Regions from separate parts of the Massilia aerilata genome, predicted to be linked through region 1. Evidence: predicted binding sites of a transcription regulator. Region 1 holds the regulator's gene; the other holds the start of a gene.
The links. Region 1 encodes sigma-54, which starts transcription at its own class of promoters, with help from an activator protein. Its sites were predicted from a motif close to TGGCANGNAANCTGCTTT; they were not measured.
Positions count from the first base shown of each region.

Region 2: the regulator sigma-54 is predicted to act here: its motif matches at 3,794-3,811, upstream of ACFPO9_RS22845 (TldD/PmbA family protein).

Region 1 covers NZ_JBHSMZ010000010.1:102,509-114,007, reverse strand. Annotated here, with positions in the region: gene rapZ (RNase adapter RapZ) at 1-686, shown strand, start outside; gene ACFPO9_RS15075 (GntP family permease) at 816-2,216, opposite strand; gene ACFPO9_RS15070 (APH(3') family aminoglycoside O-phosphotransferase) at 2,318-3,124, opposite strand; gene ACFPO9_RS15065 (enoyl-CoA hydratase/isomerase family protein) at 3,171-4,256, opposite strand; gene hpf (ribosome hibernation-promoting factor, HPF/YfiA family) at 4,362-4,730, opposite strand; gene ACFPO9_RS15055 (RNA polymerase factor sigma-54) at 4,789-6,279, opposite strand; gene lptB (LPS export ABC transporter ATP-binding protein) at 6,282-7,064, opposite strand; gene lptA (lipopolysaccharide transport periplasmic protein LptA) at 7,064-7,627, opposite strand; gene lptA (lipopolysaccharide transport periplasmic protein LptA) at 7,628-8,176, opposite strand; gene lptC (LPS export ABC transporter periplasmic protein LptC) at 8,205-8,813, opposite strand; gene ACFPO9_RS15030 (KdsC family phosphatase) at 8,827-9,357, opposite strand; gene ACFPO9_RS15025 (KpsF/GutQ family sugar-phosphate isomerase) at 9,360-10,382, opposite strand; gene ACFPO9_RS15020 (monovalent cation:proton antiporter family protein) at 10,471-11,499, shown strand, end outside.
Region 2 covers NZ_JBHSMZ010000021.1:50,750-62,248, forward strand. Annotated here, with positions in the region: gene ACFPO9_RS22825 (serine hydrolase) at 1-314, shown strand, start outside; gene ACFPO9_RS22830 (hypothetical protein) at 292-1,200, opposite strand; gene ACFPO9_RS22835 (S1C family serine protease) at 1,203-2,738, opposite strand; gene ACFPO9_RS22840 (class I SAM-dependent methyltransferase) at 2,825-3,598, opposite strand; gene ACFPO9_RS22845 (TldD/PmbA family protein) at 4,000-5,637, shown strand; gene ACFPO9_RS22850 (TldD/PmbA family protein) at 5,656-6,993, shown strand; gene ACFPO9_RS22855 (TldD/PmbA family protein) at 7,046-8,683, shown strand; gene ACFPO9_RS22860 (TldD/PmbA family protein) at 8,710-10,047, shown strand; gene ACFPO9_RS22865 (DUF4159 domain-containing protein) at 10,048-10,665, shown strand; gene ACFPO9_RS22870 (AAA family ATPase) at 10,669-11,499, shown strand, end outside.

The sequences.
Region 1 (11,499 bases):
GCGCCGAATCGCTGGCGGAACTGCCGTCCACGGTCCGTACGCTGCGTGAGCATGGCCACGACGTCAAGGTGATGTACCTGACCGCCAGCACCCACTCGCTGGTGGCCCGCTTTTCGGAAACCCGCCGCAGCCACCCGCTGTCGCACGAGCTGCGTCCGGGCGAAAACCCGGCTTCGCGCCGTACGCTGATCGAATGCATTTCGGAGGAGCGCGAGCGCCTGGGCTCGATCGAGAAGCTGGGCCACGTGATCGACACTTCGGAAATGTCGTCCAACAAATTGCGCGCCTGGGTCAAGGAACTGGCCGAAGTCGAATACGCCAAGCTGACCCTGTACTTCGAATCCTTCGCCTTCAAGCGCGGCGTGCCACTGGACGCCGACTTCGTGTTCGACGTGCGCGCCGTGCCGAACCCCTATTACGACCTGACGCTGCGCCCGCTCACCGGCAAGGACGCACCCGTCATCGCCTTCCTCGACGCCCAGCCCCAGGCCACCGAGATGCTGGCCGACATCCGCGCCTTCGTCGCCAAGTGGCTGCCCTCCTTCAAGACCGACAACCGCAGCTACCTGACGGTGGCGGTCGGCTGCACCGGCGGCCAGCACCGCTCGGTGTACATGGCGGAGCGGCTGGGGGCGTATTTCGGCGATACCGAACGGGTGGTTGTGCGGCATCGCGAGCAGCATTGACATCGTCGTCTCCGCGAAGGCGGGGACCCAAGTTTACGGGGCGCAGAGGCAAACGTTCGCAGTAAGCACCGAACTTGGGTTCCCGCTTGCGCGGGAACGACGTGCTAACTACGCGATTGGCGAGCCGACTTAGACCAGCCCAGTCGCATAAAACACCCCAATCACAAAGAACACCGCCAAAGTCTTGATGATCGTGATCGCAAAGATCTCACGATAAGACTCGCGGTGCGTCAGCCCGGTCACCGCCAGCAAGGTGATCACGGCGCCATTGTGCGGCAAGGTATCCATGCCGCCGCTGGCCATCGCCACCACGCGGTGCAGCACCTCGAGAGGAATCTGCGCCGCCTGCGCGCCCTGGACGAACAGGTCGGACATGGCCGCCAGCGCGATGCTCATGCCGCCCGAAGCCGAGCCCGTAATGCCTGCCAGCGAGCTCACCGATACCGCCGCATTCACCAGCGGGTTCGGAATGCCCTTCAGCGCATTGCTGACGACGATGAAACCGGGCAGCGCCGCAACGACCCCGCCGAAGCCGTACTCGGACGCCGTGTTCATCGCCGCCAGCAGGGCGCCGCCGACGGCTTCCTTCGAGCCTGCGGCAAAGCGCTGGCTGACGCGGCGGAAGGCCGTCGCCAGCACCAGCAAAATACCAAGCAACAGCGCGGCTTCGACCGACCAGATCGCCAGCACGGTTTTCACGGTGGCGGTCACCGGGGTATGCACACCCGGCAGCACGTTGGCCGGCACGGTGTAGGCATCGGCGCCGTACCAGACCGGGATCATCTTGGTGAACGCGAAGTTGGCGACGCCGACCAGCACCAGCGGCAGCACGGCGACGACCGGATTCGGCAGCGCTTGCGTCTCGGCGGCCTCGATCGCCTCGGCGTGGGTACCGTAGCCTTCACCCTTGGCCATCGCCGCGCGGCGGCGCCATTCCAGATAGGACAGGCCGACCACGATGATGAACAGCGAGCCGATGGTGCCGAGCACGGGGGCGGCCCAGCCCGTGGTTTTGAAGAAGGTGGTGGGAATGATGTTCTGGATCTGCGGGGTGCCCGGCAGCGAGTCCATCGTGAACGAGAAGGCGCCCAGCGCGATCGCGCCCGGCATCAGCCGCTTCGGGATATTGCTCTGGCGATAGAGCTCAGCCGCGAAGGGATACACCGCGAACACCACCACGAACAGGGACACGCCGCCATAGGTCAGCAGCGCGCATACGGCGACGATCACGGCGTTCGCGCGCGAGCGGCCGATGTAGCGGATGGCGGCCTGCACGATGGATTTCGAGAAGCCGGACATCTCGATCACCTTGCCGAACACGGCGCCGAGCATGAAGACGGGGAAATAGAGTTTCACGAAGCCGACCATCTTTTCCATGAAGATCCCGAAAAAGACCGGCGCCACGGCGGACGGATCGGTGAACAGGACCGCGCCGAGGGCGGCGATCGGTGCGAACAGGATGACGCTGTAGCCGCGGTAGGCGGCCACCATCAGGAAGGCCAGCGCGGCCAGGACGATCAGAAACGACAAAACGGACTCCTCTGTTGTTGTGCTTTATACGGCAATAATTCATTGCCCGATGAAATCATCGCACAAAAACAGTGATGATGTTGCAACGCAGTATCTGTCGTTTAGAAGAACTCGTCGAGCAAGCGATAGAATTCCACGCGCGCCGGATCGGCCTGCATGCCGTAGTGCTTCAGAAAAGGCGCCACCCATTTCTTGCCCAGCGTATCCGCGATGTCGCGCATCGCCAGCGCCAGGTCCTGGTGGCGATCGGCCACGCCCAGGCGTCCGCAATCGATCCAGCCGGCGATGTCGCCGAACAGGTCCACCATCAGGTTCGCAAGACAAGCGTCGCCGTGCGTCACAACCAGGTCTTCCGTGGGCGGCTGCATGGCTTCCAGGCGTGCGAACAAGGTCTCCGGTGACAGCCCAGCGTGCTCCTCGTCGAAGTCTTCCTCGTCGACCAGCCCGGCTTGCATGCGTGCATGGGCGAGCGCGATGCGGGCGTTGGCGCGGTGGTCGAACGGACAGCCGGCGACATCGAGCGCATGCAGCTGGCGCAGCGCCTGCGCGATCAGGCGCACCGCCTCGGAAGCGGGAATGGCGCCGACTTCGCTACCGCATTCGAGGTCGCTGCCCGGCATCTCGTGCAGCAATAGCCAGCCACGGCCGTTCTCTTCGGCAAAATCGATGACCGGCACGCAGGGTATGCCGGCTGCGGCCAGCCAGCGCAGTCGCGCCGCCTCGCCCGCCAGTTCGGACAGGGGCGAGATGCGTTCCGTCTTGAGGAACAAGGACGGACCTAGACGTGGCTCGAGCCGGAACAGCTGCGCCCCGGAAGCGCCGCCGGACTGGAGTTCCCAGCGGCTGCCATGCAGGCGTTCCTGCCAGGATGCAGGCATCTTTTTCTTTACATCGGTCGGGCGTCCCATCGTCCAAGCTCCTCAGGAAGAAAACTGCCAATGCACGCCCGCGTGTTCAGTCCAGGTGCCGCAGCGGATGCGCCCAGTCCGGCCATACCGGCGCGAAGAAACGCGCCACCATCTCCGGGGTGACCTGGGCCAGCGAAGGCGGATTCCACACCGGTGCATTGTCCTTGTCGATCACCAGCGCGCGCACGCCTTCCAGCACTTCGCCATGTTCGAAGTTGCGGCGCACCAGCGAGCGCTCCATGCGCAGGCAATCGGCCACGTCCATCGAAGCGCCGCGCACCAGCATCTCGCGCGTCACGCACATCATCAGCGGCGAACGCTGGCGCATGGCGGCCAGGGCCTTCTGCGCGAAGGGCGCGTCGTCGCCTTCGAGCGAAGACATCACCGCTTCCACCGAAGCCGCGCCGAAGTGCCTGTCGATCGGCGCGCGCTGGGCGGACAGTTCGCTCGCGCCGGCCTGCTGCGCAAACGGCGCCGCAAAGGCGCGGATCGCCTCGGCCAGCTGTGCGCCCGGCGTGGACGCGATCAGCCCGTTCAAGGCCGCCAGTTCGGCAGCCGGCACGAACAGATCCGCCAGGCCGACGTAGAGCGCATCGGCGGCGCCGACGGTCAGCCCCGTCAGGCCCAGATACATGCCGAGCGCGCCCGGCGCATGCGACAGGAAGTGGCTGCCGCCGACGTCCGGGAACAGGCCGATGTTCACTTCGGGCATCGCCATCTTCGTGCGTTCGGTCACGATGCGCAGGCCGCTGTCCGGGCCGCCCTGGGCGATGCCCATGCCGCCGCCCATCACCACGCCATCCATCAGCGAGATGTAGGGCTTCGGATAAAAATGGATCAGGTGGTTCAGCGCGTATTCTTCGGTAAAGAAGTCTTCCAGCAAGGCACTGCCGCCAACAGGCGTCGCATGGCCGGCCTGGTGGAAAAAGCGGATGTCGCCGCCTGCGCACAGGGCTTTCTCGCTGGTGCTGGTGATGACGACCGCGGCGACGTTCGCGTCTTCGCGCCAGGCCAGCAGGGTCTCCGTCAGTGCGCGCACCATCTCCAGCGACAGCGAGTTCAGGGCCTTGGGGCGGTCCAGGGTGATGATGCCGGTGCCGTTGGCAAGCCGGGTCTGCACGTGTTCGCTCATGTTCTTTTATTTATGAAAGGGAAAGCAGTATTGTAGCGCGGCCAAAAAAACGAAAAGGGCGCCAGATGCGCCCTTCGTCTTGCCTATGCTGCGCCAGCGGAACGATCACGCTGCAGCGGCAGCTTCTCCTCCCTCAAGGTCTTCGTTGGCCATGCGTTTTAGTGCTGTGTGACTATGATCCTGCAGCATCTGCTTGTACTTCTGGACCTGGCGGTCGAGACGGTCCATCAGCATGTCGATCGCCGCGTAGAGGTCATGTGCGGCGCTGGCGACGTGAACGATCTTCCCAGCAACACGCAAGTTGATCTCGGCCTTCTGGCGTTTTTCTTTCTCGGTGAGATTGTCTATGCAGAGGATGACGTGGGAGTCGATCACTTGATCGAAATGGCGGGTGATGCGTTCGAGCTTGTTCTGTACGTATTCACGGATTGCTGGGGTTACATCGAGATGATGTCCGCTGATAGTGAGATTCATACACACTCCTTTGAAGATGCGCTGTCAGGTAACCAGTATCTGGGTGCCCTGCAGCTTATTACAAGGATTTGCGGAGGCTGACGGGCGGGATCTTCAGCGCCTCACGGTATTTCGCGACCGTGCGGCGTGCGATAACCATTCCCTGTTCCCCTAGCATCTCCGCGATCTTGCTGTCGGATAAAGGGTTCTTGGGGTCTTCTGCTCCTGTGAGTTGCACGATGAGAGCCCGGATCGCCGTCGAGGATGCTTCACCGCCTGCCTCGGTCGCGACGTGACTTCCGAAAAAGTACTTCAACTCAAACATGCCGTGCGGCGTCAGCATATATTTCTGAGTTGTGACGCGAGAAATTGTGCTCTCGTGTAGACCTAGTGTATCAGCTATCTCACGTAAAACAAGGGGCCGCATGGCAACTGCGCCGTGCGAGAAAAAGTTCCGCTGGCGCTCGACGATAGCTTGCGCCACGCGCAGGATCGTGTCGAAGCGCTGGCGCATGTTCTTGATGAGCCACTTGGCTTCCTGCAACTGTGCATTCAGCTGCGATTCCGATTTCCCCTGTTTCAGCAAGGCGGCGTAGATGCTGTTCACGCGCAGGCGCGGCATCACTTCCGGATTCAGCTGCACGCTCCAGCCGTCCTTCGCGCGGCGCACGATCACGTCCGGCACCACGAAGTCGGAGACGTCGGAGGCGAAGGCCGCACCCGGATGCGGATTGCACTGGCGGATCACGGCCTGGGCTTCGCGCAGGTCTTCGTCGTCGCAGTCGAGGGCCTTCTTCAGCTTGTTGAATTCGCGCTGCGCAAACCAGGTCAGGTAGCGTTCGACGATGACCAGCGCCATGCGCCGCGTCACCATCGCCACGCCGGGCATGCGCCGGATCTGCAGGGCCAGGCATTCGGCGGCGCTGCGCGCGCCCACGCCCGGCGGGTCCATGCTCTGCACCAGCGACAGCGCGGTGCGCAGTTCCTCGAATTCGATCTCGAGTTCGGCCGGCAGGCGCGCGTGGATGTCGTCCAGCGATTCGTCCAGGTAGCCGTTGTCGTCGAGCGAGTCGACCACGATCTCGACCAGCGCGCAGTCGCGCGGCGAGAGGCAGGTCAGGCGCACCTGTTCCATCAGGTGCTCGCGCAGCGAGATGGGGCTGGCTTCCAGCTGCGGGCGGCCGTCCTCTTCCTCGCCGCCGCTGCCGCTGCCGGAATGGCCCGACTCGCCCCACTCCATCTCGTGCTCGGCGCCGCCGGCTTCGCCGCTGTCGCCGCCTTCGGCTTCGCTGCCGCCGCTGCCGCCGTTCTCCTCGCCCTGGCCGGACGCGGGGGGCGCATCGGGCGTGGTGTTGGTCGAGGAACCGTTGTTGATGGCGCCGTCCGCCAGCAGGCGCACGGAGCGGTCGAGCGGATCGTCGAGGCGTTCGAGCAGCGGATTCTCACCCAGGACTTGTTCGATCTCCTGGTGGAGTTCGAGCGTGGACAGCTGCAGCAGGCGGATCGACTGCTGGAGTTGCGGCGTCAGCGCAAGGTGCTGTGAGGTCTTGAGTTGCAGCGTCTGTTTCATGACTACATCCTGAAGTGTTCACCCAGGTAGACACGGCGGACGGATTCATTCGCGATGATGTCGTCGGGCCGGCCCGAGGCCAGCACCGCGCCCTGGTTGATGATGTAGGCACGGTCGCAGATGCCGAGCGTCTCGCGCACGTTGTGGTCGGTGATCAGCACGCCGATGCCGCGCTCTTTCAGGAAACGCACGATACGTTGGATCTCGATCACGGCAATTGGATCCACGCCGGCGAAAGGTTCGTCCAGCAGCACGAAGCGCGGGTCGGTGGCCAGTGCGCGCGCGATCTCCACGCGGCGCCGCTCGCCGCCCGACAGCGACAGCGCCGGGTTCTCGCGCAGCTTCTCGATCTGCAATTCGGCCAGCAGCTCGTCCAGGCGTTCCTGGATGCGCGCCTTGCTCAGCGGCTTGCCGTTCTCGCGCTGCAGTTCCAGCACCGCGCGGATGTTCTCTTCCACCGTCAGCTTGCGGAACACCGAGGCTTCCTGCGGCAGGTAGGACAGGCCCAGCATGGCGCGGCGGTGGATCGGCAGGCTCGTGATGTCGGTGCCGTTGATGACGATGGCGCCGGCATCGGCCGGCACCAGGCCCACGATCATGTAGAACGAGGTGGTCTTGCCGGCGCCGTTCGGGCCCAGCAGTCCCACCACCTCGCCGCAGGCGACCTGCAGCGAAACGTCGCGCACCACCAGGCGCTTGCCGTAGCTTTTCTGCAGCCCCTTGGCGACCAGGGTGCTGCCGCCGCTTGCGACGGCGGTCGGGGTGGCGTCTGCGTGTACTTCCATCATTGCTTTCCTGCTTCCGGTGGCGCCGCCGGCGTAGGGCGGCGCGTGTAAAAAGTGACGCTGACGCGGTCCTTGCCGGGCTTGTCGGCGCCGCTCACGTCATTCATGTTCAACAGGACTTCCTTGCGGGCGTCGTAGGAAATGAACGGGCCGCTCATCTCCCTGGTCACGGTACGGCCGTCGAGCTGCCTGATCGTGGCATGCGAGATCAGCTTGACGATGTCGGTGCGCTCGTCGTATTCCATGCGCTCGCCGTAGCCTTCGTCCCACTCGTCGGCGCCGCCGTCGCGCTTCTGGCGGAACGACGCGGCCTTGCCGTTCGCCCCGAACAGGACCACGGAGCGGTAACCCTCCGGCGTTTCCCTGATCTCGGCGCGCTCCGCCTTCAGCAGCATGCTGCCGCGGGTGCCGATCACGTTGCCGGTCAGGATCACGGTCTGGGTGGCCTGGTCGATCGTCGCCTTGTTGCCTTCGACATTGAAGGGCTTGAGCGCATCCGCCCGCTCGGCCTGCGCGAGCGGCATCAGCAACAGCGCAAGGGCAGCGGCGAGTGCGCGCTTCATTTACTGCTTCCCTGCCGGCGCGGTGCGGCGCGGCGCGATGATGATGGTGCTGCGGCCGCCGCCCGCCTTGCTCTCGCCGCTGGCGTCGTTGAAGACGTTGGCCTGCTCGGTGCGGTTGTCGTAGGAGATGAAGGGACCGTTCACCTCGCTCGTCATGCGCTTGCCTTCCAGCTGCTTGACGACGGCATTGGCGAACAGCTTGACCACTTCGGTGCGCTCGTCGTATTCGATGCGCTGGGCCTGGCCTTCGGTCCACAGGTCGGGGCCGCCGTCGCGCTTCTGGCGGAAGCTGGCGGTCTTGCCCGGCGCGGCGGTCAGCGTCAGCAGCATGTAGCCCTCCGGCGTTTCCTTCAGCACGGCCTTGTCCGACTTGATCAGCAGGGTGCCGCGGGTCAGCACCACGTTACCGGTCAGGATGCGGGTCTGGGTGGCTTCGTCGATGTGGCCGTTGTCGAAGTCGATCTGGGCCTGCTTGAGCGAATCGGCGCGCTCGGCCGAAGCGGTCAAGGCGGCCAGCGACAGCATGGCGACGGCGATTATTTTTTTCATTGAATGCGGTCCTTTCAGGTTGTTCCTGTCAGCGTTGGCCACGCGGCGGGTAGACGATCCGGCCGCGCCCGCCCAGCGTCAGCTGCTGGGTGGCGTTATTCGCCACCATGCCGACCCCGGTCGCGGAGGCATGGCCCAGCGTCATCTGGATCGGCTTGTCGGTTTTCGAGATTTCCTCGTCCGGCAGCACGGTCAGGGCCTCGGTGCGGATACGCAGCGGATCCGAGGTCTTGCTGCCGGGGCGGGAGATGTCGACGTTGCCGCTCAGGTCGATCTGGTTCTGGTCCTGGTTGACGTGGGCCTTGTCGGCCGTCATGGTCATGCTCGGGTGGTCCGTGCTCATGCTCTGCACCACAGGCTTGTCGATGTCCGAGGTGTTGTCGTTCGGGCGGTGGGTCAGGCGCTCGCCCGAGATCACGTAGCGCGGCTGGCCGGTCTCCGACATCCGCACGAAGCTGAAGTTGTCGATGATGTAGTCCGGGTCGTTGCCCACGTTGACGTTCGGCCCCTGCGCCTCGCCGCGCATCACCTGTACCAGCCAGAAGCTGCCAAAGGCGAAGAACAGCGCAGTCATCATCAGCGCCAGCAGGCGCCAGCGGTGCCGGGTGCGCTTGTTGACGTAGGTGGTGGTCGCCATGGCTTGCGAGGGATTATCCAAAGTACGGCGCCAATGCCTGTTCGTAGGTGCCCTGGGCGCGCATCACCATGTCGCAGACTTCGCGCACGGCGCCGCGGCCGCCCGGGTTCTTCGTCACGTAGTGGGCGCGGTACTGCACTTCCGGATGGCCGCTCGGCACCGTGACGGCAAAGCCGACGCGGGTGAACAGCGGCAGGTCGATCACGTCGTCGCCGATGTAGCCGCACGCCTCCGCCGTCACGCCGGTCCTGGCGAGCAACTCTGCAAACGCCAGGCGCTTGTCGTGCTGGCCCTGGAACACGTGGGTGATCCCGAGGTCGGCCGCGCGCTTCACGACGATCGGCGAATTCCTCGCGCTGATGATGGCGGTCTGCACGCCGGTGCGGTTCAGCAGCTGGATGCCGAGGCCGTCCAGCACATAGAAGGTCTTGGTGATCTCGCCGTTGGCGTCATAGGTCAGGCTGCCGTCGGTCAGCACGCCGTCGACGTCGAAGATCATGACCTTCACGCGCGCCGCGCGCTGGGTATGTTCCAGAGGAGTCATGGTCAGATCACCTTGGCGCGGGTCAGGTCGTGGATGTGCAGGGCGCCGACCAGCACGTCGTCGGCGTCGGTCACCAGCATCTGGTTGATGCGGAATTCCTCCATCACGGCAACGGCGTCGACCGCCAGCTGCTCCGGATGGATGCGGCGCGGGTTCGCGTGCATGACGTCCCGGATCGTCAGCTTGCTGAAATCCTGGGTTTTCTCGAACAGGCGGCGCAGGTCGCCGTCGGTGAACACGCCGACCGGGCGGCCGGCAGCGTCGACGATGGCGGTCATGCCCATGCCCTTCTGCGAGATTTCCAGCAGGGCGTCGGTCAGCGGCGCATCCGGCTGGACCTTGGGGATGGCGTCGCCGCTGCGCATCACGTCGCGCACGTGGGTCAGCAGCTTGCGGCCCAGGGCGCCGCCCGGGTGCGAAAGCGCAAAATCTTCGGACTTGAAGCCGCGCAGTTCCAGCAGCGCGACGGCCAGCGCATCGCCCAATGCCAGGGTGACGGTGGTGGAGGCCGTGGGCGCCAGGTTCAGCGGGCAGGCTTCCTTATCGACCGAGACGTCGAGGTGGACGTCGGACACCTGCGCCAGGCGCGAGCCCGGCTTGCCGGTCATGGCGATCACGGGCACGCCCATGCGCTTGACGGCCGGGATCACGACCGCCAGCTCGGCGCTTTCGCCGGAATACGAGATCGCGATCAGGACGTCCTGTGGCGTGACCATGCCGAGGTCCCCGTGCGCGGCTTCGGCCGGGTGCAGGAACAGGGCCGGGGTGCCGGTGGACGCCAAAGTGGCGGCGATCTTGCGGCCGATGTGACCCGATTTACCGATCCCGGAGACGACCACGCGGCCCTTGCAGGCCATCATCAGCGCCACAGCGCGAGGTACGCTGTCGTACTGGCCGAGGCGCGCAGACAGCTTGCGGATCGCTTCGCCCTCGATATCCAGGGTCTCGCGGGCCAGCTCCAGAGCGCGCTGTGCCTGGGTCTCGTTAAAACTTGTCAGCATTATTTTTTCATCGGTTACACTCATGGTGGAAGTATAGCCGAATTGAGAAAGCAAAAAACTTGCCAGATGTAACCGAGCGTATATATTTACAGGACCCAGCCCGCAGCCCCGCATGACATCAGGCCTTGAACTAACTTTAATTCTTCTGGGCAGCGCGGTCCTCGGCGTGGTCGCCTTCCGGATGCTGCACCTGCCCCCGATGCTGGGTTACCTGGCTGTCGGCGTATTGATCGGGCCGCACGCCCTGCAGCTGGCCGACAACGGCCCCACTACCCACGGCCTGGCCGAATTCGGCGTGGTGTTCCTGATGTTCTCGATCGGCCTCGAATTCTCGCTGGCCCAGCTCAGGGCGATGCGGCGCATCGTGTTCGGGCTCGGGCTGGCCCAGGTGGCGCTGACCATCCTGGTCGCCATGCTGGTCGCCTTCCTCAGCCCGCGCCTGCCGCCGCCGCTGAATATCAGCTGGCAGGCCGCGCTGGCGCTGGGCGGCGCGCTGGCCATGTCGTCCACCGCGATCGTCTCCAAGATGCTGACCGAGCGCCTCGAGCTGGAGAGCGAGCATGGACGGCGCATCATCGGGATCCTGCTGTTCCAGGACCTGGCGGTGGTGCCGCTGCTGATCCTGATCCCTTCGCTGGCGCGGCCGGCCGAGGAGCTGGCGATGAACCTGGGCTGGGCGGCCGTGAAAGCCGCCGGCGTGCTGGCGCTGCTGCTGTTCTTCGGCCAGAAGTGGATGCGCAAGTGGTTCACCATCGTCGCCAAGCGCCGTTCGCAGGAATTGTTCATGCTGAACCTGCTGCTGGTGACCCTGGGCGCGGCCTGGATCACCGAGCGCGCCGGCCTGTCGCTGGCGCTGGGCGCCTTCGTGGCCGGCATGCTGATCTCCGAGACCCAGTACAAGCACCAGGTGGAAGAAGACATCAAGCCCTTCCGCGACGTGCTGCTCGGCCTGTTCTTCATCAGCATCGGCATGCTGCTCAACCTGGAGCTGGTGCTGGCCAACTGGTGGCTGGTGCTGGCCATGCTGCTGGTGCCGGTGCTGCTGAAATTCGCCCTGATCGCGGTGCTGGCCAAGGCCTTCGGCTCCTCCGACGGCGTGGCGATGCGCACCGGCCTGGCCCTGGCGCAGGCCGGCGAATTC
Region 2 (11,499 bases), on a different contig from region 1:
ACGACGGCGACTACCAGGACCTGTGGTACGGCATCGCGACCATCAAGCACGTGGGCGGCAGGCAGGTGCTGTCGCTGTCGCGCACGCCGGACCTGACCGGGGAACTGGAGCACTACCAGCACGACACCTTCATCGTGCGCTGGAAGGAGCGCAACTTCAACGCCGACGCCTACGTCACCTTCGCGCTGAACCCGGACGGCAGCATCGAACGCATGAAGATGCAGCCGATTTCGACCGAGACGGATTTCAGCTATGACTTCCAGGATCTGAATTTCACGCCGGTGAAAAAGCCTAAATCGGCGGCACCGGATTAAACCCCGAAACCGCCCGATACTTCCCTCCGCCATACCGCAGCACCTGCCGCTGGTCGATCGCGACCGGCGGCGCCGCATAGGCGTCGGCGCGGCTGATCGCGCCCTGGTAGCGGATCGTGAAGTCGCCCGGCTGCTCGCGCGTGGCGTCGACCGTCCAGCTGCTCTCGATCGCGTAGCAGTCGTGGCTGTTGGCGGCGGTGTGGTCGTCCTTCGCCGCCGGATCCTGCGGATGCGGCTTGATCAGCGGCTGCAGGCGGCGCGCGCAGTCGGCGCTGCTGTCGACGTTGATGCCGGACAGCGCCATCTCGAGCGCCGGCTCATGCCGCACCAATCCCTTGTCCAGTTCATACATCGCCAGCCAGGTGCCGCAATAGCCTTGCCAGCAGCTGCCGTATTCGACCGCGATCGCCTGGCGCTGGCCGGCGAGCGGCACCGCGCGCAGGCTCGCTTCGCCGTAAAAGCCGCGCAGCCCGAACACGCCCTGGCTCCCGCTCAGCTTCCAGGCGCCGCCGCGCTGCTCGAACTGGTAGGCGGCCAGCGCCATCGGCGTGCCGTGGTTGGCGGCGCTCTTGTCGTCGTCCGCGGGGACCAGGCCGGCGACCAGGGTCAGGTGAGTGGCGTCGATGCGCAGCACCAGCCTGGGTTCGACCAGCACCTGGTTCGCGCCCACGGTCCAGGCGCTGCGCGCGGGATTGGTGGTGACCCCGGGCATGCGCGGCAGGGTGACGGTCTGCAGCCGGCCGGCCGCGCCCTCGCTCCAGCCGGGGAAGGCCAGCGCCGCCAGCTGGGCCGGCGTCACGCCGGCCGATGCGGGCGCGGGCTGCTGCGGCGCCGCCAGCGCAAGGCCGGCCATGAACGCGGCGGCGATAGAAAAAGCGCGGCGCATGCTCAGCTCGTCTTGCCGTTCCAGACCGCCATCATGTCCGGCGAGCCCTGCGAGCGGATGCCGTTGTCGGACAGGATGTCTTCGGTGGCTTCGACCAGCGTCTTGCGCGGCAGGACCATGGTCTCGCCCTCGCGCTGGTCGAAGCGCAGCACCACCAGCTCGTCCTTCAGGTCGCGCAGCAGGGCCACCAGGTGGCGCAGGCTGCGCACCGGCACGCCGTTGACCGATTCCACCACCGAGCCGAAGCGGTTGCTGTAGCCGGCCACCAGCTTGTGCGGGAAGAAGGGCGAGCTGACCACCACCAGTTCCTCGTGGCGGCTGCTGGGCGCTTCGCCGCGGCGCGTCACCAGCGGGCTGCCGTTGAAGCCGTAGGCGTTCAGGGTCGAGGCGTTCGCGCTGATGAAGGACAGGTACTCTTCGGTGGCGCGCGAGAACACGATCGGGCCGTAGATGAAGTACGAGGGATAGCCGCCGTCCAGGTCCGGAATCAGCAGCGGGCGCTTGCCGGCGACGGGTACTTGCACCTGCAGCGTCTTGCCGTCGCGGATGATGGTCAGCGGCACCTTGCCGTCCTTCGCCACCTGCTGCACGCGGTACTGGAAGCGCACGCGCAGGTTCGGCCCCAGCTTGACCATGCCCTGGTCGTCTACGGGAAAGTCGCCGATCCTGGTGATCAGGTCCCATTCCCTGAGCGGATAGGCGGGGTCGCTGCCGGTGGGCCGGTGCACCACCACGCCGCGCACCGACTTGTCGATCTTCAGGTACTGGCGCAGCACCGGGTTCTCCAGCGTCTGGGTGTCGTCGCGCAGCTGCGGCTTGCCGTCGTAGCGGCCGTCGGCCACGTCGCGCAGGAACAGCTCGACCTCTTCGTTCGGGATCACGTAGCCGATGTTGTTGGCGCTGGCGACGATGGAGAAAGCCAGGCCGACCATGCGCTCGCCGGCCACGATCGGGCCGCCGCTGTTGCCCGGGTTGATCGGGGCGTCGATCTGCACGCGCAGGCCCGAGGCGCCGTAGAAGTAGGGGACGAATTCGACGCGCGAGACGATGCCCTTGGTGATCGACAGCGAGTTGCCGCCCATCGGGTAGCCGTAGGCCAGCACGGCGTCGCGCACGTCGGGCAGCACGCTGGCGCGCTTCAATGCGGGGTGTTCGTCGAAGAAGGATTCGTCGTCGAGCTTGAGGACGGCGAGGTCGATCCCGCGCGCGATCGCGACCACGGTGGCGCCGACCTTGTCGCCTTCCTCGCTGGCCTGCACCTGCACCTGGCTGGCATAGCCGACCACGTGGGCATTGGTGAGGATGCGCTTGCCCTCGATGACCACGCCGGAGCCGGTGGCTTCCTGCGGCGTCGCCTTGGTCCAGGGCCGGTAGGGGTCGGGACGGCGCATGGTCGTGAAGATCTTGACGACCGATTTTTCGATGCTGGAGCTGTTCGCGGGCTTGGTGGGCGGCGCCTTGGCGTCGAGGTCCTGGGCCTGGGCGGCGAGGGCGGAGGCGGCAAGCAGGGCCGCGGCGGCGATACGGAGCAATGTCATGCGCCGACTATACACTGCCGGGCCGCGCAAAAATTCACAAATACTCACTGCGGCTTCACATTTGCCGCAGTGAGCGGCGCACGTATTTACGGCTTCACGAACTTCAGCGTCATGCGGTCGCTTTCGCCGATCGCCTGGTACTTGTCGCGGTCAACCGCGCCGTTGGTCAGGGTCGGCGGCAGCGCCCACACGCCGCCCTTGTGGTCGGCCTTGTCCTTCGGGTTGGCGTTGATCTCGGATTTCGCGGCCAGCTTGAAGCCAGCGCTTTCCGCCATCTTGATCACGTAGGACTCGTGGACGTAGCCGCTCTTGGCCTCGGCATCCTGCGGCATGGATTCCGGCAGGCGGTGGTCGGTCACGCCCAGCACGCCGCCCGGCTTCAGGCTGGCGTAGATGGCCTTGAACATGTCCTTGACCTTGTCATCGCCCAAGTCGACAAAGTTGTGCACGTTGCGGAAGGTGAGCACCATGTCGACGCTGTTTGGCGGGGCGAAGTTGTAGATGCCCTTTGGCGGATTGAAGCCGGCCCGCACGACCTTGTCATAGACCGCCGGCTTGGACTCCAGCAGCGTTTTGGAGATCATGCCGCCGGCGATCAGCTTGCCGTCCTGGCGCAGGTAGGGCGCCAGGATCTCGGTGTACCAGCCGCCTTCCGGCAGCACTTCGACCACCGTCATGGTCGGCTTGATGCCGAAGAAGCTGAGGGTTTCGTAGGGGTGGCGGTACTGGTCGCGCGCGACGTTGGCGGCAGTGCGATGGCTGCCGCCGATGGCTGCACGCAGCTGGGCGTCGTCGGCGGCCTGCGCGGTGCCGGCCAGGCTGCTCGCCAGCAGGGCGGCGGCCAGGATGAATCGTTTCATTGTGTCGTCTCCGGGGTCGATGGCATCGGCGCCATGCCGTGCCGCCCGGCGATGATCGGCCACGCCTCAGTTGTCGTCAAGTAAAGATGTGTATGTATCGGGCGCGTCCGAGCGGACAGTGCCCGGACACGGCGCGGACACGCTTCAGCCGGACACTGGGCAGCCGCGTGCGCCGCAAACGGGGGCGCAAGCGCTTGGCATAAAGATTGCCTATTCAAAAACTTTACTTGCTGATATGTTTAGCAGCTCTACATAAAAGCGCGGAACAAAGCGCCCAGGGCCAGGCGCATCGTCGAAGACAGTACCTTGGTACGGCGAGACGAATGCAACGCAGCCATGGGGCGTTTTGTTCAAACAAGAGCGGTCCGTCCGCCGGGCCACTGTCCACTTCAGGAGACGTCATGGAACGCCGTACCTTCCTCAACATCAGCGGCCTGGCTTTCGGCTCGATGCTGGTTCCCGTCTTCGGCCGCGCGATCGCCGCCGAAGAGCTGCTCAACCCGATGCCGCTCGCGGCCAAGAAGATGCTGGCCGATACCGCGCTGAGCGCCGCCACCAAGGCCGGCGCCAGCTACTGCGACGTGCGCATCGGCCGCTACCTCAATCAGTACGTGATCACCCGCGACCTGAACGTCGAGAACGTGGTCAACACCGAGTCGGCCGGCATCGGCGTGCGCGTGGTCTGCAACGGCGCCTACGGCTTTGCCGCCACCAACGACATGAGCCCGGACGGCGTGGCCGGCGCGGCGCGCCAGGCGGTGGCGATCGCCAAGGCCAACGCCAAGCTGCAGTCCGAACCGGTGCAGCTCGCACCAGTGAAGGGCGTGGGCGAGGTGGCGTGGTCGACCCCGGTGGTGAAGGACTGGCGCACGGTGCCGATCAAGGAGAAGGCCGAGCTGCTGATCGCCGCCAACAAGGCCGGCATGGAAGGCGGCGCCAACTTCATGCAGTCGATGCTGTTCCAGGTGAACCAGCAGAAGTACTTCGCCTCCACCGACGGCTCCTACATCGACCAGGACATCCAGCGCCTGTGGGCGCCGCTGACCGCCACCGCGGTCGACAAGGCCAGCGGCAAATTCCGTTCGCGCCAGGGCCTGTCGGCGCCGGTCGGCATGGGCTACGAATACCTGGCCGCGCGCAAGGAAGACAAGATCAAGGCCGCCGGCGGCGTCGCCACCCTGTACACGAAGTCCTATGACATCATCGAGGACGCGCGCGCCGCCGGCCGCGACGCCAAGCGCAAGCTGACCGCCAAGTCTGTCACGCCGGGCAAGTACGACCTGATGCTCTCGCCCGAACACCTGTTCCTGACCATCCACGAATCGGTGGGCCACCCGACGGAACTGGACCGCGTGCTGGGCTACGAGGCCAACTACGCCGGCACCAGCTTCGCCACACTGGACAAGTGGGAGTCGAAGAAATTCAACTACGGCTCGCCGCTGGTGAACATCGTGGCCGACAAGACCACCCCGGGCTCGCTCGGCAACGTGGGCTACGACGACGAAGGCGTCCAGTGCAAGCGCTGGGACATCATCAAGGACGGCACCCTGGTCAGCTACCAGGCCACGCGCGACCAGGCCCACATCATCGGCAAGACCGAATCGGACGGCTGCTCGTACGCGGACAGCTGGAGCAACGTGCAGTTCCAGCGCATGCCGAACGTGTCGCTCCAGGCGGGCAAGAAGCGCTTGACGCCGGACGAGATGGTCAAGGACATCAAGAAGGGCATCTACATCGTCGGCGACGGTTCGTTCTCGATCGACCAGCAGCGCTACAACTTCCAGTTCGGCGGCCAGCTGTTCTACGAGATCAACAACGGCAAGATCGGCCAGATGCTGGAAGACGTCGCCTACCAGGCCAACACCCAGGAATTCTGGAACGCCTGCACGGCCATCTGCGATGAGCGCGACTGGCGCATGGGCGGCTCCTTCTTCGACGGCAAGGGCCAGCCTCCGCAGATTTCCATCGTCTCGCACGGATCGGCTACCAGCCGCTTCAACGGCATCAATGTCATCAACACCGCCCGCAAGATCGGCTAAGGCAGGAGCACAACGACCATGACCATCCTGACCCAGGAACAAACCAAGCATATCTGCGACCGCGTGCTGTCGCTGTCCAAGGCCGACGAATGCAGCGTGACCGTCGGCGGCAGCCGCCAGGGCAATATCCGCTTCGCGCGCAATGCCGTCTCCACCGCCGGCCTGGCGGAAGACACCAACATCGCCGTGCAGGTCGCCTTCGGCAAGCGCCAGGGCACCGCCACCATCAACGAGTACGACGACAAGTCGCTGGAAAAAGTCCTGCGCCGCGCCGAGGACCTGGCGAAGCTGGCGCCGGAAAATCCGGAGTTCATGCCGGCCGTCGGCAAGCAGAACTACCGCGCGTCCGAAACCTTCAGCAAGAAGACCGCCGCCATCGATCCGGAATTCCGCGCCCAGTCCGCGGCCTACGCGATCGAAGCCTGCCGCAAGAACAAGCTGGTGGCCGCCGGCTTCTTCAGCGACAGCACCTCCTTCACCAGCGTCGCCAATTCGAACGGCGTGTACGGCCACCAGAACGAAACCGGCCTCGATTTCACCTGCACCGTGCGCACCGAAGACGGCCGCGGCTCCGGCTGGGTCAAGCGCTCGGCCACCGACGCCGCCCGCTTCGACCCGCGCGAAGCAGCCGACGTGGCGATCGAGAAGGCGCTGCGCTCGGTCGACGCGAAAGCCCTGGAGCCGGGCCGCTACACCGTGATCCTGGAGCCGGCCGCGACCTCCGAGCTGCTCGGCTTCATGCTGTTCGGCTTCGACGCACGCCAGACCGACGAAGGCCGCAGCTTCCTGTCGAAGAAGGGCGGCGCCTCGCGCCTGGGCGACAAGCTGTTCGACAGCCAGGTCAACATCTGGGCCGACCCCTGGAACCCGGACGTGCCGGTGCTGCCCTGGGACACCCAGAACCTGATCGCGCGCGAACGCATGGACATCATCAAGGACGGCAAGGTCAACGCCTTGCAGTACTCGCAGTACTGGGCCAAGAAGAAGGGCGTGAAGCCGACCGCGACCCCGGGCAACATCATCATGGCCGGCACGGATAAAACCACCGCCGACCTGATCGCCAGCACCAAGAAGGGCATCCTGGTCACCCGCACCTGGTACATCCGCATGGTCGACCCGCAATCGGTGCTGCTGACCGGCCTGACCCGCGACGGCACCTTCTACATCGAGAACGGCAAGATCAAGTACCCGATCAAGAACTTCCGCTTCAACGAGAGCCCGGTGACCATGCTGAACAACATCGAGGAAATCGGCAAGCCGGTGATCATCGGCGGGGACGAGGTGCCGTTCCAGATGTCGATTCCGCCGATGAAGGTGCGGGACTTCAACTTCACCTCGCTTTCCGACGCGGTGTAATTGTTATCGTCGTCCCCGCCTGCGCGGGAACGACGGTTTCTTGGAGATCTAATTGGAACGCCGTACCTTCCTACACCTCGCCGCCGGCACCGCCGGCGCCATGCTGGTCCCCGTCTTCGGCAACGCCATCGCCGCCGAAGAGCTGCAGTCCAGCATGCCGCTCAGCTTCAAGAAGGCGCTGGCCGACGCCGCCCTCAACGCGGCCACGAAAGCAGGCGCCAGCTATTGCGACGTGCGCATCGGGCGCTACCTGAACCAGTTCATCAACACCCGCGACCTGACGGTGCAGAGCGTGACGAACACCGAGTCCAGCGGCGTCGGCGTGCGCGTGATCGCCGACGGCGCCTACGGCTTCGCCGCCACCAATGCGATGAACCCGGACGCCGTCGCCGGCGCCGCGCGCCAGGCGGTGGCGATCGCGCGCGCCAACGCCAGGCTGCAGACCGAGCCGGTGCGCCTGGCCCCGACCAAGGGCGTCGGCGAGGTGGCCTGGGCCACGCCCATCAGGAAGGACTGGCGCACCGTGCCGGTCAAGGAAAAGGCCGAGATGCTGATCGCCGCGAACAAGGCGGGCCTGGACGCCGGCGCCAGCTTCATGACGGCCAACCTGTTCCAGGTGAACCAGCAGAAGTACTTCGCCTCCACCGACGGCTCGTACATCGACCAGGACATCCACCGCCTGTGGGCGCCGCTCACCGCCACCGCGGTCGACAAGGCCAGCGGCAAATTCCGCTCGCGCGCCGGGCTGGCGCCGCCGGTCGGCATGGGCTACGAGTACTTCGATGCGCGCCCGGAGCACAAGATCCGGGCCGCGGGCGGCGTCACCACCCTGTACAAGGACGGCTACGACATCGTCGAAGAGGCGCGCAACGCCGGCCGCCAGGCGCGCGAAAAGCTGAGCGCGAAGAGCGTCGAGCCGGGCAAGTACGATCTGGTGATCGCGCCGGAAAACCTGTTCCTCACCATCCACGAATCGGTCGGCCACCCGACGGAACTGGACCGCGTGCTGGGCTACGAGGCCAACTACGCCGGCACCAGCTTCTGCACGCTGGATAAATGGGAGACCAGGAAATTCCAGTTCGGCGCCGATAAGGTCAACTTCTTCGCCGACAAGAGCACGCCCGGTTCGCTGGGCGCGGTCGGCTACGACGACGAGGGCGTCAAGCCGAAGCGCTGGGACATCATCAAGGACGGCATCCTGGTCAACTACCAGGCCACGCGCGACCAGGCCCACATCATCGGCGAGAAGGAGTCGCACGGCTGCTCCTACGCCGACAGCTGGAGCAACGTGCAGTTCCAGCGCATGCCCAATGTTTCGCTGGCGGCCGGTACTGCGCGCCTGACGCCGGACGAGATGGTGAAGGACGTCAAGAAGGGCATCTACATCCTGGGCCGCGGTTCCTATTCCATCGACCAGCAGCGCTACAACTTCCAGTTCGGCGGCCAGCTCTACTTCGAGATCAAGGACGGCAAGATCGGCCCCATGCTCGAAGACGTGGCCTACCAGTCGAACACCCAGGAATTCTGGAATGCCTGCAGCGCCATCTGCGACGAGCGCGACTGGCGCATGAGCGGCTCCTTCTTCGACGGCAAAGGGCAGCCCAGCCAGGTCAGCGCGGTCTCGCACGGCGCCTCGACCACCCGCTTCAACGGCGTCAAAGTGATCAACACCGGCCGCAAGATCGGCTAAGTTCAGGACAAGAGAGAGAGACAAGCATGAAACAGCTGAACCAGGAAGAAGCGAAACGGATTTGCGATCGCGTGCTGTCCTTCTCGAAGGCGGACGAGTGCAGCGTGGCGATCAACGGCAGCCGCAACGGCAATATCCGCTTTGCGCGCAACAGCGTATCGACCGCGGGCCTGAACGAAGACCGGCGCCTGGTCGTCACCGTCGCCTTCGGCAAGCGCCAGGGCACGGCGTCGGTCAACGAATTCGACGACAAGTCGCTCGAGCAGGCGGTGCGCCGCGCCGAGGACACCGCCCGCCTGGCGCCCGAAAACCCCGAGTATGTGACGCTGCCCGGCAAGCAGGAATTCAAGGGGACCGGCGAATACTTCGCCTCCACCGCCGCGATCGACCCGGACTTCCGCGCCGAAGTGGCCTCGCACGCGATCCTGGCCGGGCGCAAGAACAAGCTGGTGACCGCCGGCTTCTTCACCGACAGCACCGGTTTCGAGACCATCGCGAATTCGAAAGGCCTGTTCGGCCACCGCGAATTCACCGGCCTCGATTTCACCTGCACCGCGCGCACCGAAGATGGCCGCGGCTCGGGCTGGGTGACCCGCTCGGCCAGCGACGCCAGGCGTTTCGACGCGCGCGAAGCGGCCGAGGTGGCGATGGAGAAGGCCCTGCGCTCGGTCGATGCGAAGGCGCTGGAACCGGGCCGCTACACCGTGATCCTGGAGCCGGCCGCGACCTCCGAGCTGCTGGGCCGCATGTTCGGCGCCTTCGGCGCGCGCCAGGCCGACGAGGGCCGCAGCTTCCTGGCCAGGAAGGGCGGCGGCAACCGTTTGGGCGAAAAGCTGTTCGACGAACAGGTCAACGTCTGGTCCGACCCCTGGGACAAGGACGTGCCGGTCAGCCCCTGGGACAGCGGCTCGATGCTGGCGCGCCAGCGCCGCGACCTGATCAAGGACGGCAAGGTCGCCAATCTCGAGTACTCGCGCTTCTGGGCCCAGAAGAACGGCGTCACCCCGAACGCCCGCGCCGGCAACATGATCATGGCCGGCGGCACCAAATCGCTGGAAGAGCTGATCGCCGGGACCAAGAAGGGCGTGGTCGTGACCCGCACCTGGTACATCCGCATGGTCGATCCGCAGTCGGTGCTGCTGACCGGCCTGACGCGCGACGGCACCTTCTACGTCGAGAACGGCAAGATCAAGTACCCGATCAAGAACTTCCGCTTCAACGAGAGCCCGATCACCATGCTCAACAACGTCGACGAGTTGGGCAAGCCGGTCATCATCGGGCCGGACGAAGTGGCCTACCAGATGGTGATTCCGCCGATGCGGATCCGCGACTTCAATTTCACGAGTCTCTCCGACGCCGTCTAAGTGGTCTACGACTTCTACTTCACGCGCCTGATGTACGAGTCGGGCGACTGGGATGTGGACATCCGCATGCCCAGCAACGTGCTCAACTCGCTGGTCGAGTACACGACCCTGCGCGTGGACCCGGCCGAGCGCGTGATCGCCTTGTCGGACCCGAAGATGCTGCAGGCGCCGTTCTGCTACCTGGCCGGGCACAAGCTGGTGCAGTTCACGCCCGCCGAGCGCAGGAACTTCGAGCGCTACGTGAAGGGCGGCGGCTTCGTCTTCGTGGACGATTGCAACCACGACATCGACGGCCTGTTTGCCAAATCTCTCGAGGCCGAGCTGGCGAAGATGTTCGGACCGAAGTCCCTGGTGAAAATTCCGAACACGCACCGCCTGTATTCGAGCTTCTTCAAGTTCGACGGCCCGCCGAATACCGCGGTGGAGCTGAACGGCTGGGGCGACGACCTGGTGCACGAATACCTGCGCGCCATCGAGGTCAAGGGCCGCATCGGCGTGCTGTATTCGAACAAGGACTACGGCTGCGAGTGGGACTACGACTTCCGCAACAAGCGCTGGCTGGCGGTCGACAACACCCGCTTTGCGGTCAATATCATTCAATATGCGTTGGGAGCATAGCAAGTGGCAGAGGCATGGACTGAGAACGAGATCGGCGACCTGGTAGCGAAGGTCGGGCGGCTGAAGAACAGCATGGGCCAGGTCATCATCGGCCAGAAGGAGGTGATCGACCTGCTGGTGACCTGCCTGCTGGCCGGCGGCCATGCGCTGGTCGAGGGCGTGCCCGGACTGGGCAAGACGCTGCTGGTGAAATCGCTGGCCCAGGCCACCGACATGCAATTCCGGCGCGTGCAGTTCACGCCCGACCTGATGCCCTCGGATATCGTCGGCACCGAGATCCTCGAAGAAGACCAGGCCACGCGCCAGCGCGTGTTCCGCTTCCAGCAGGGCCCCGTGTTCACCCAGGTGCTGCTGGCCGACGAGATCAACCGTGCGCCGCCGAAGACCCAGTCGGCGCTGCTGGAGGCGATGCAGGAACGCTCGGTCACCTTCGCCGGCCAGACGCATAAACTGCCGAAGCCCTTCTTCGTGCTGGCGACCCAGAACCCGATCGAGCAGGCCGGCACCTATCCGCTGCCCGAGGCCCAGCTCGACCGCTTCCTGCTGCGCATCGATGTCGGCTACCCGAGCGAAGAGGAAGAGATCGCGATGGTCGGCGCCACCACCCATGCCGGCCTGCGCGATGCCGAGCCGGCGATGACGCTCGAGACCCTGCTGCGTTTGCAGCAACTGGTGCGCGACATCGAGATCGGCGACGCCATGCTGCGCTATGCCACGCGCGTGGTGCGCGCCACCCGTCCGGCCGAGTCCCCGGTCGAGGCGATCCGCAAGCACATCGGCTGGGGCGCCGGTCCGCGCGCCGGCCAGGCGCTGGTGCTGGCCGCCAAGGCGCGC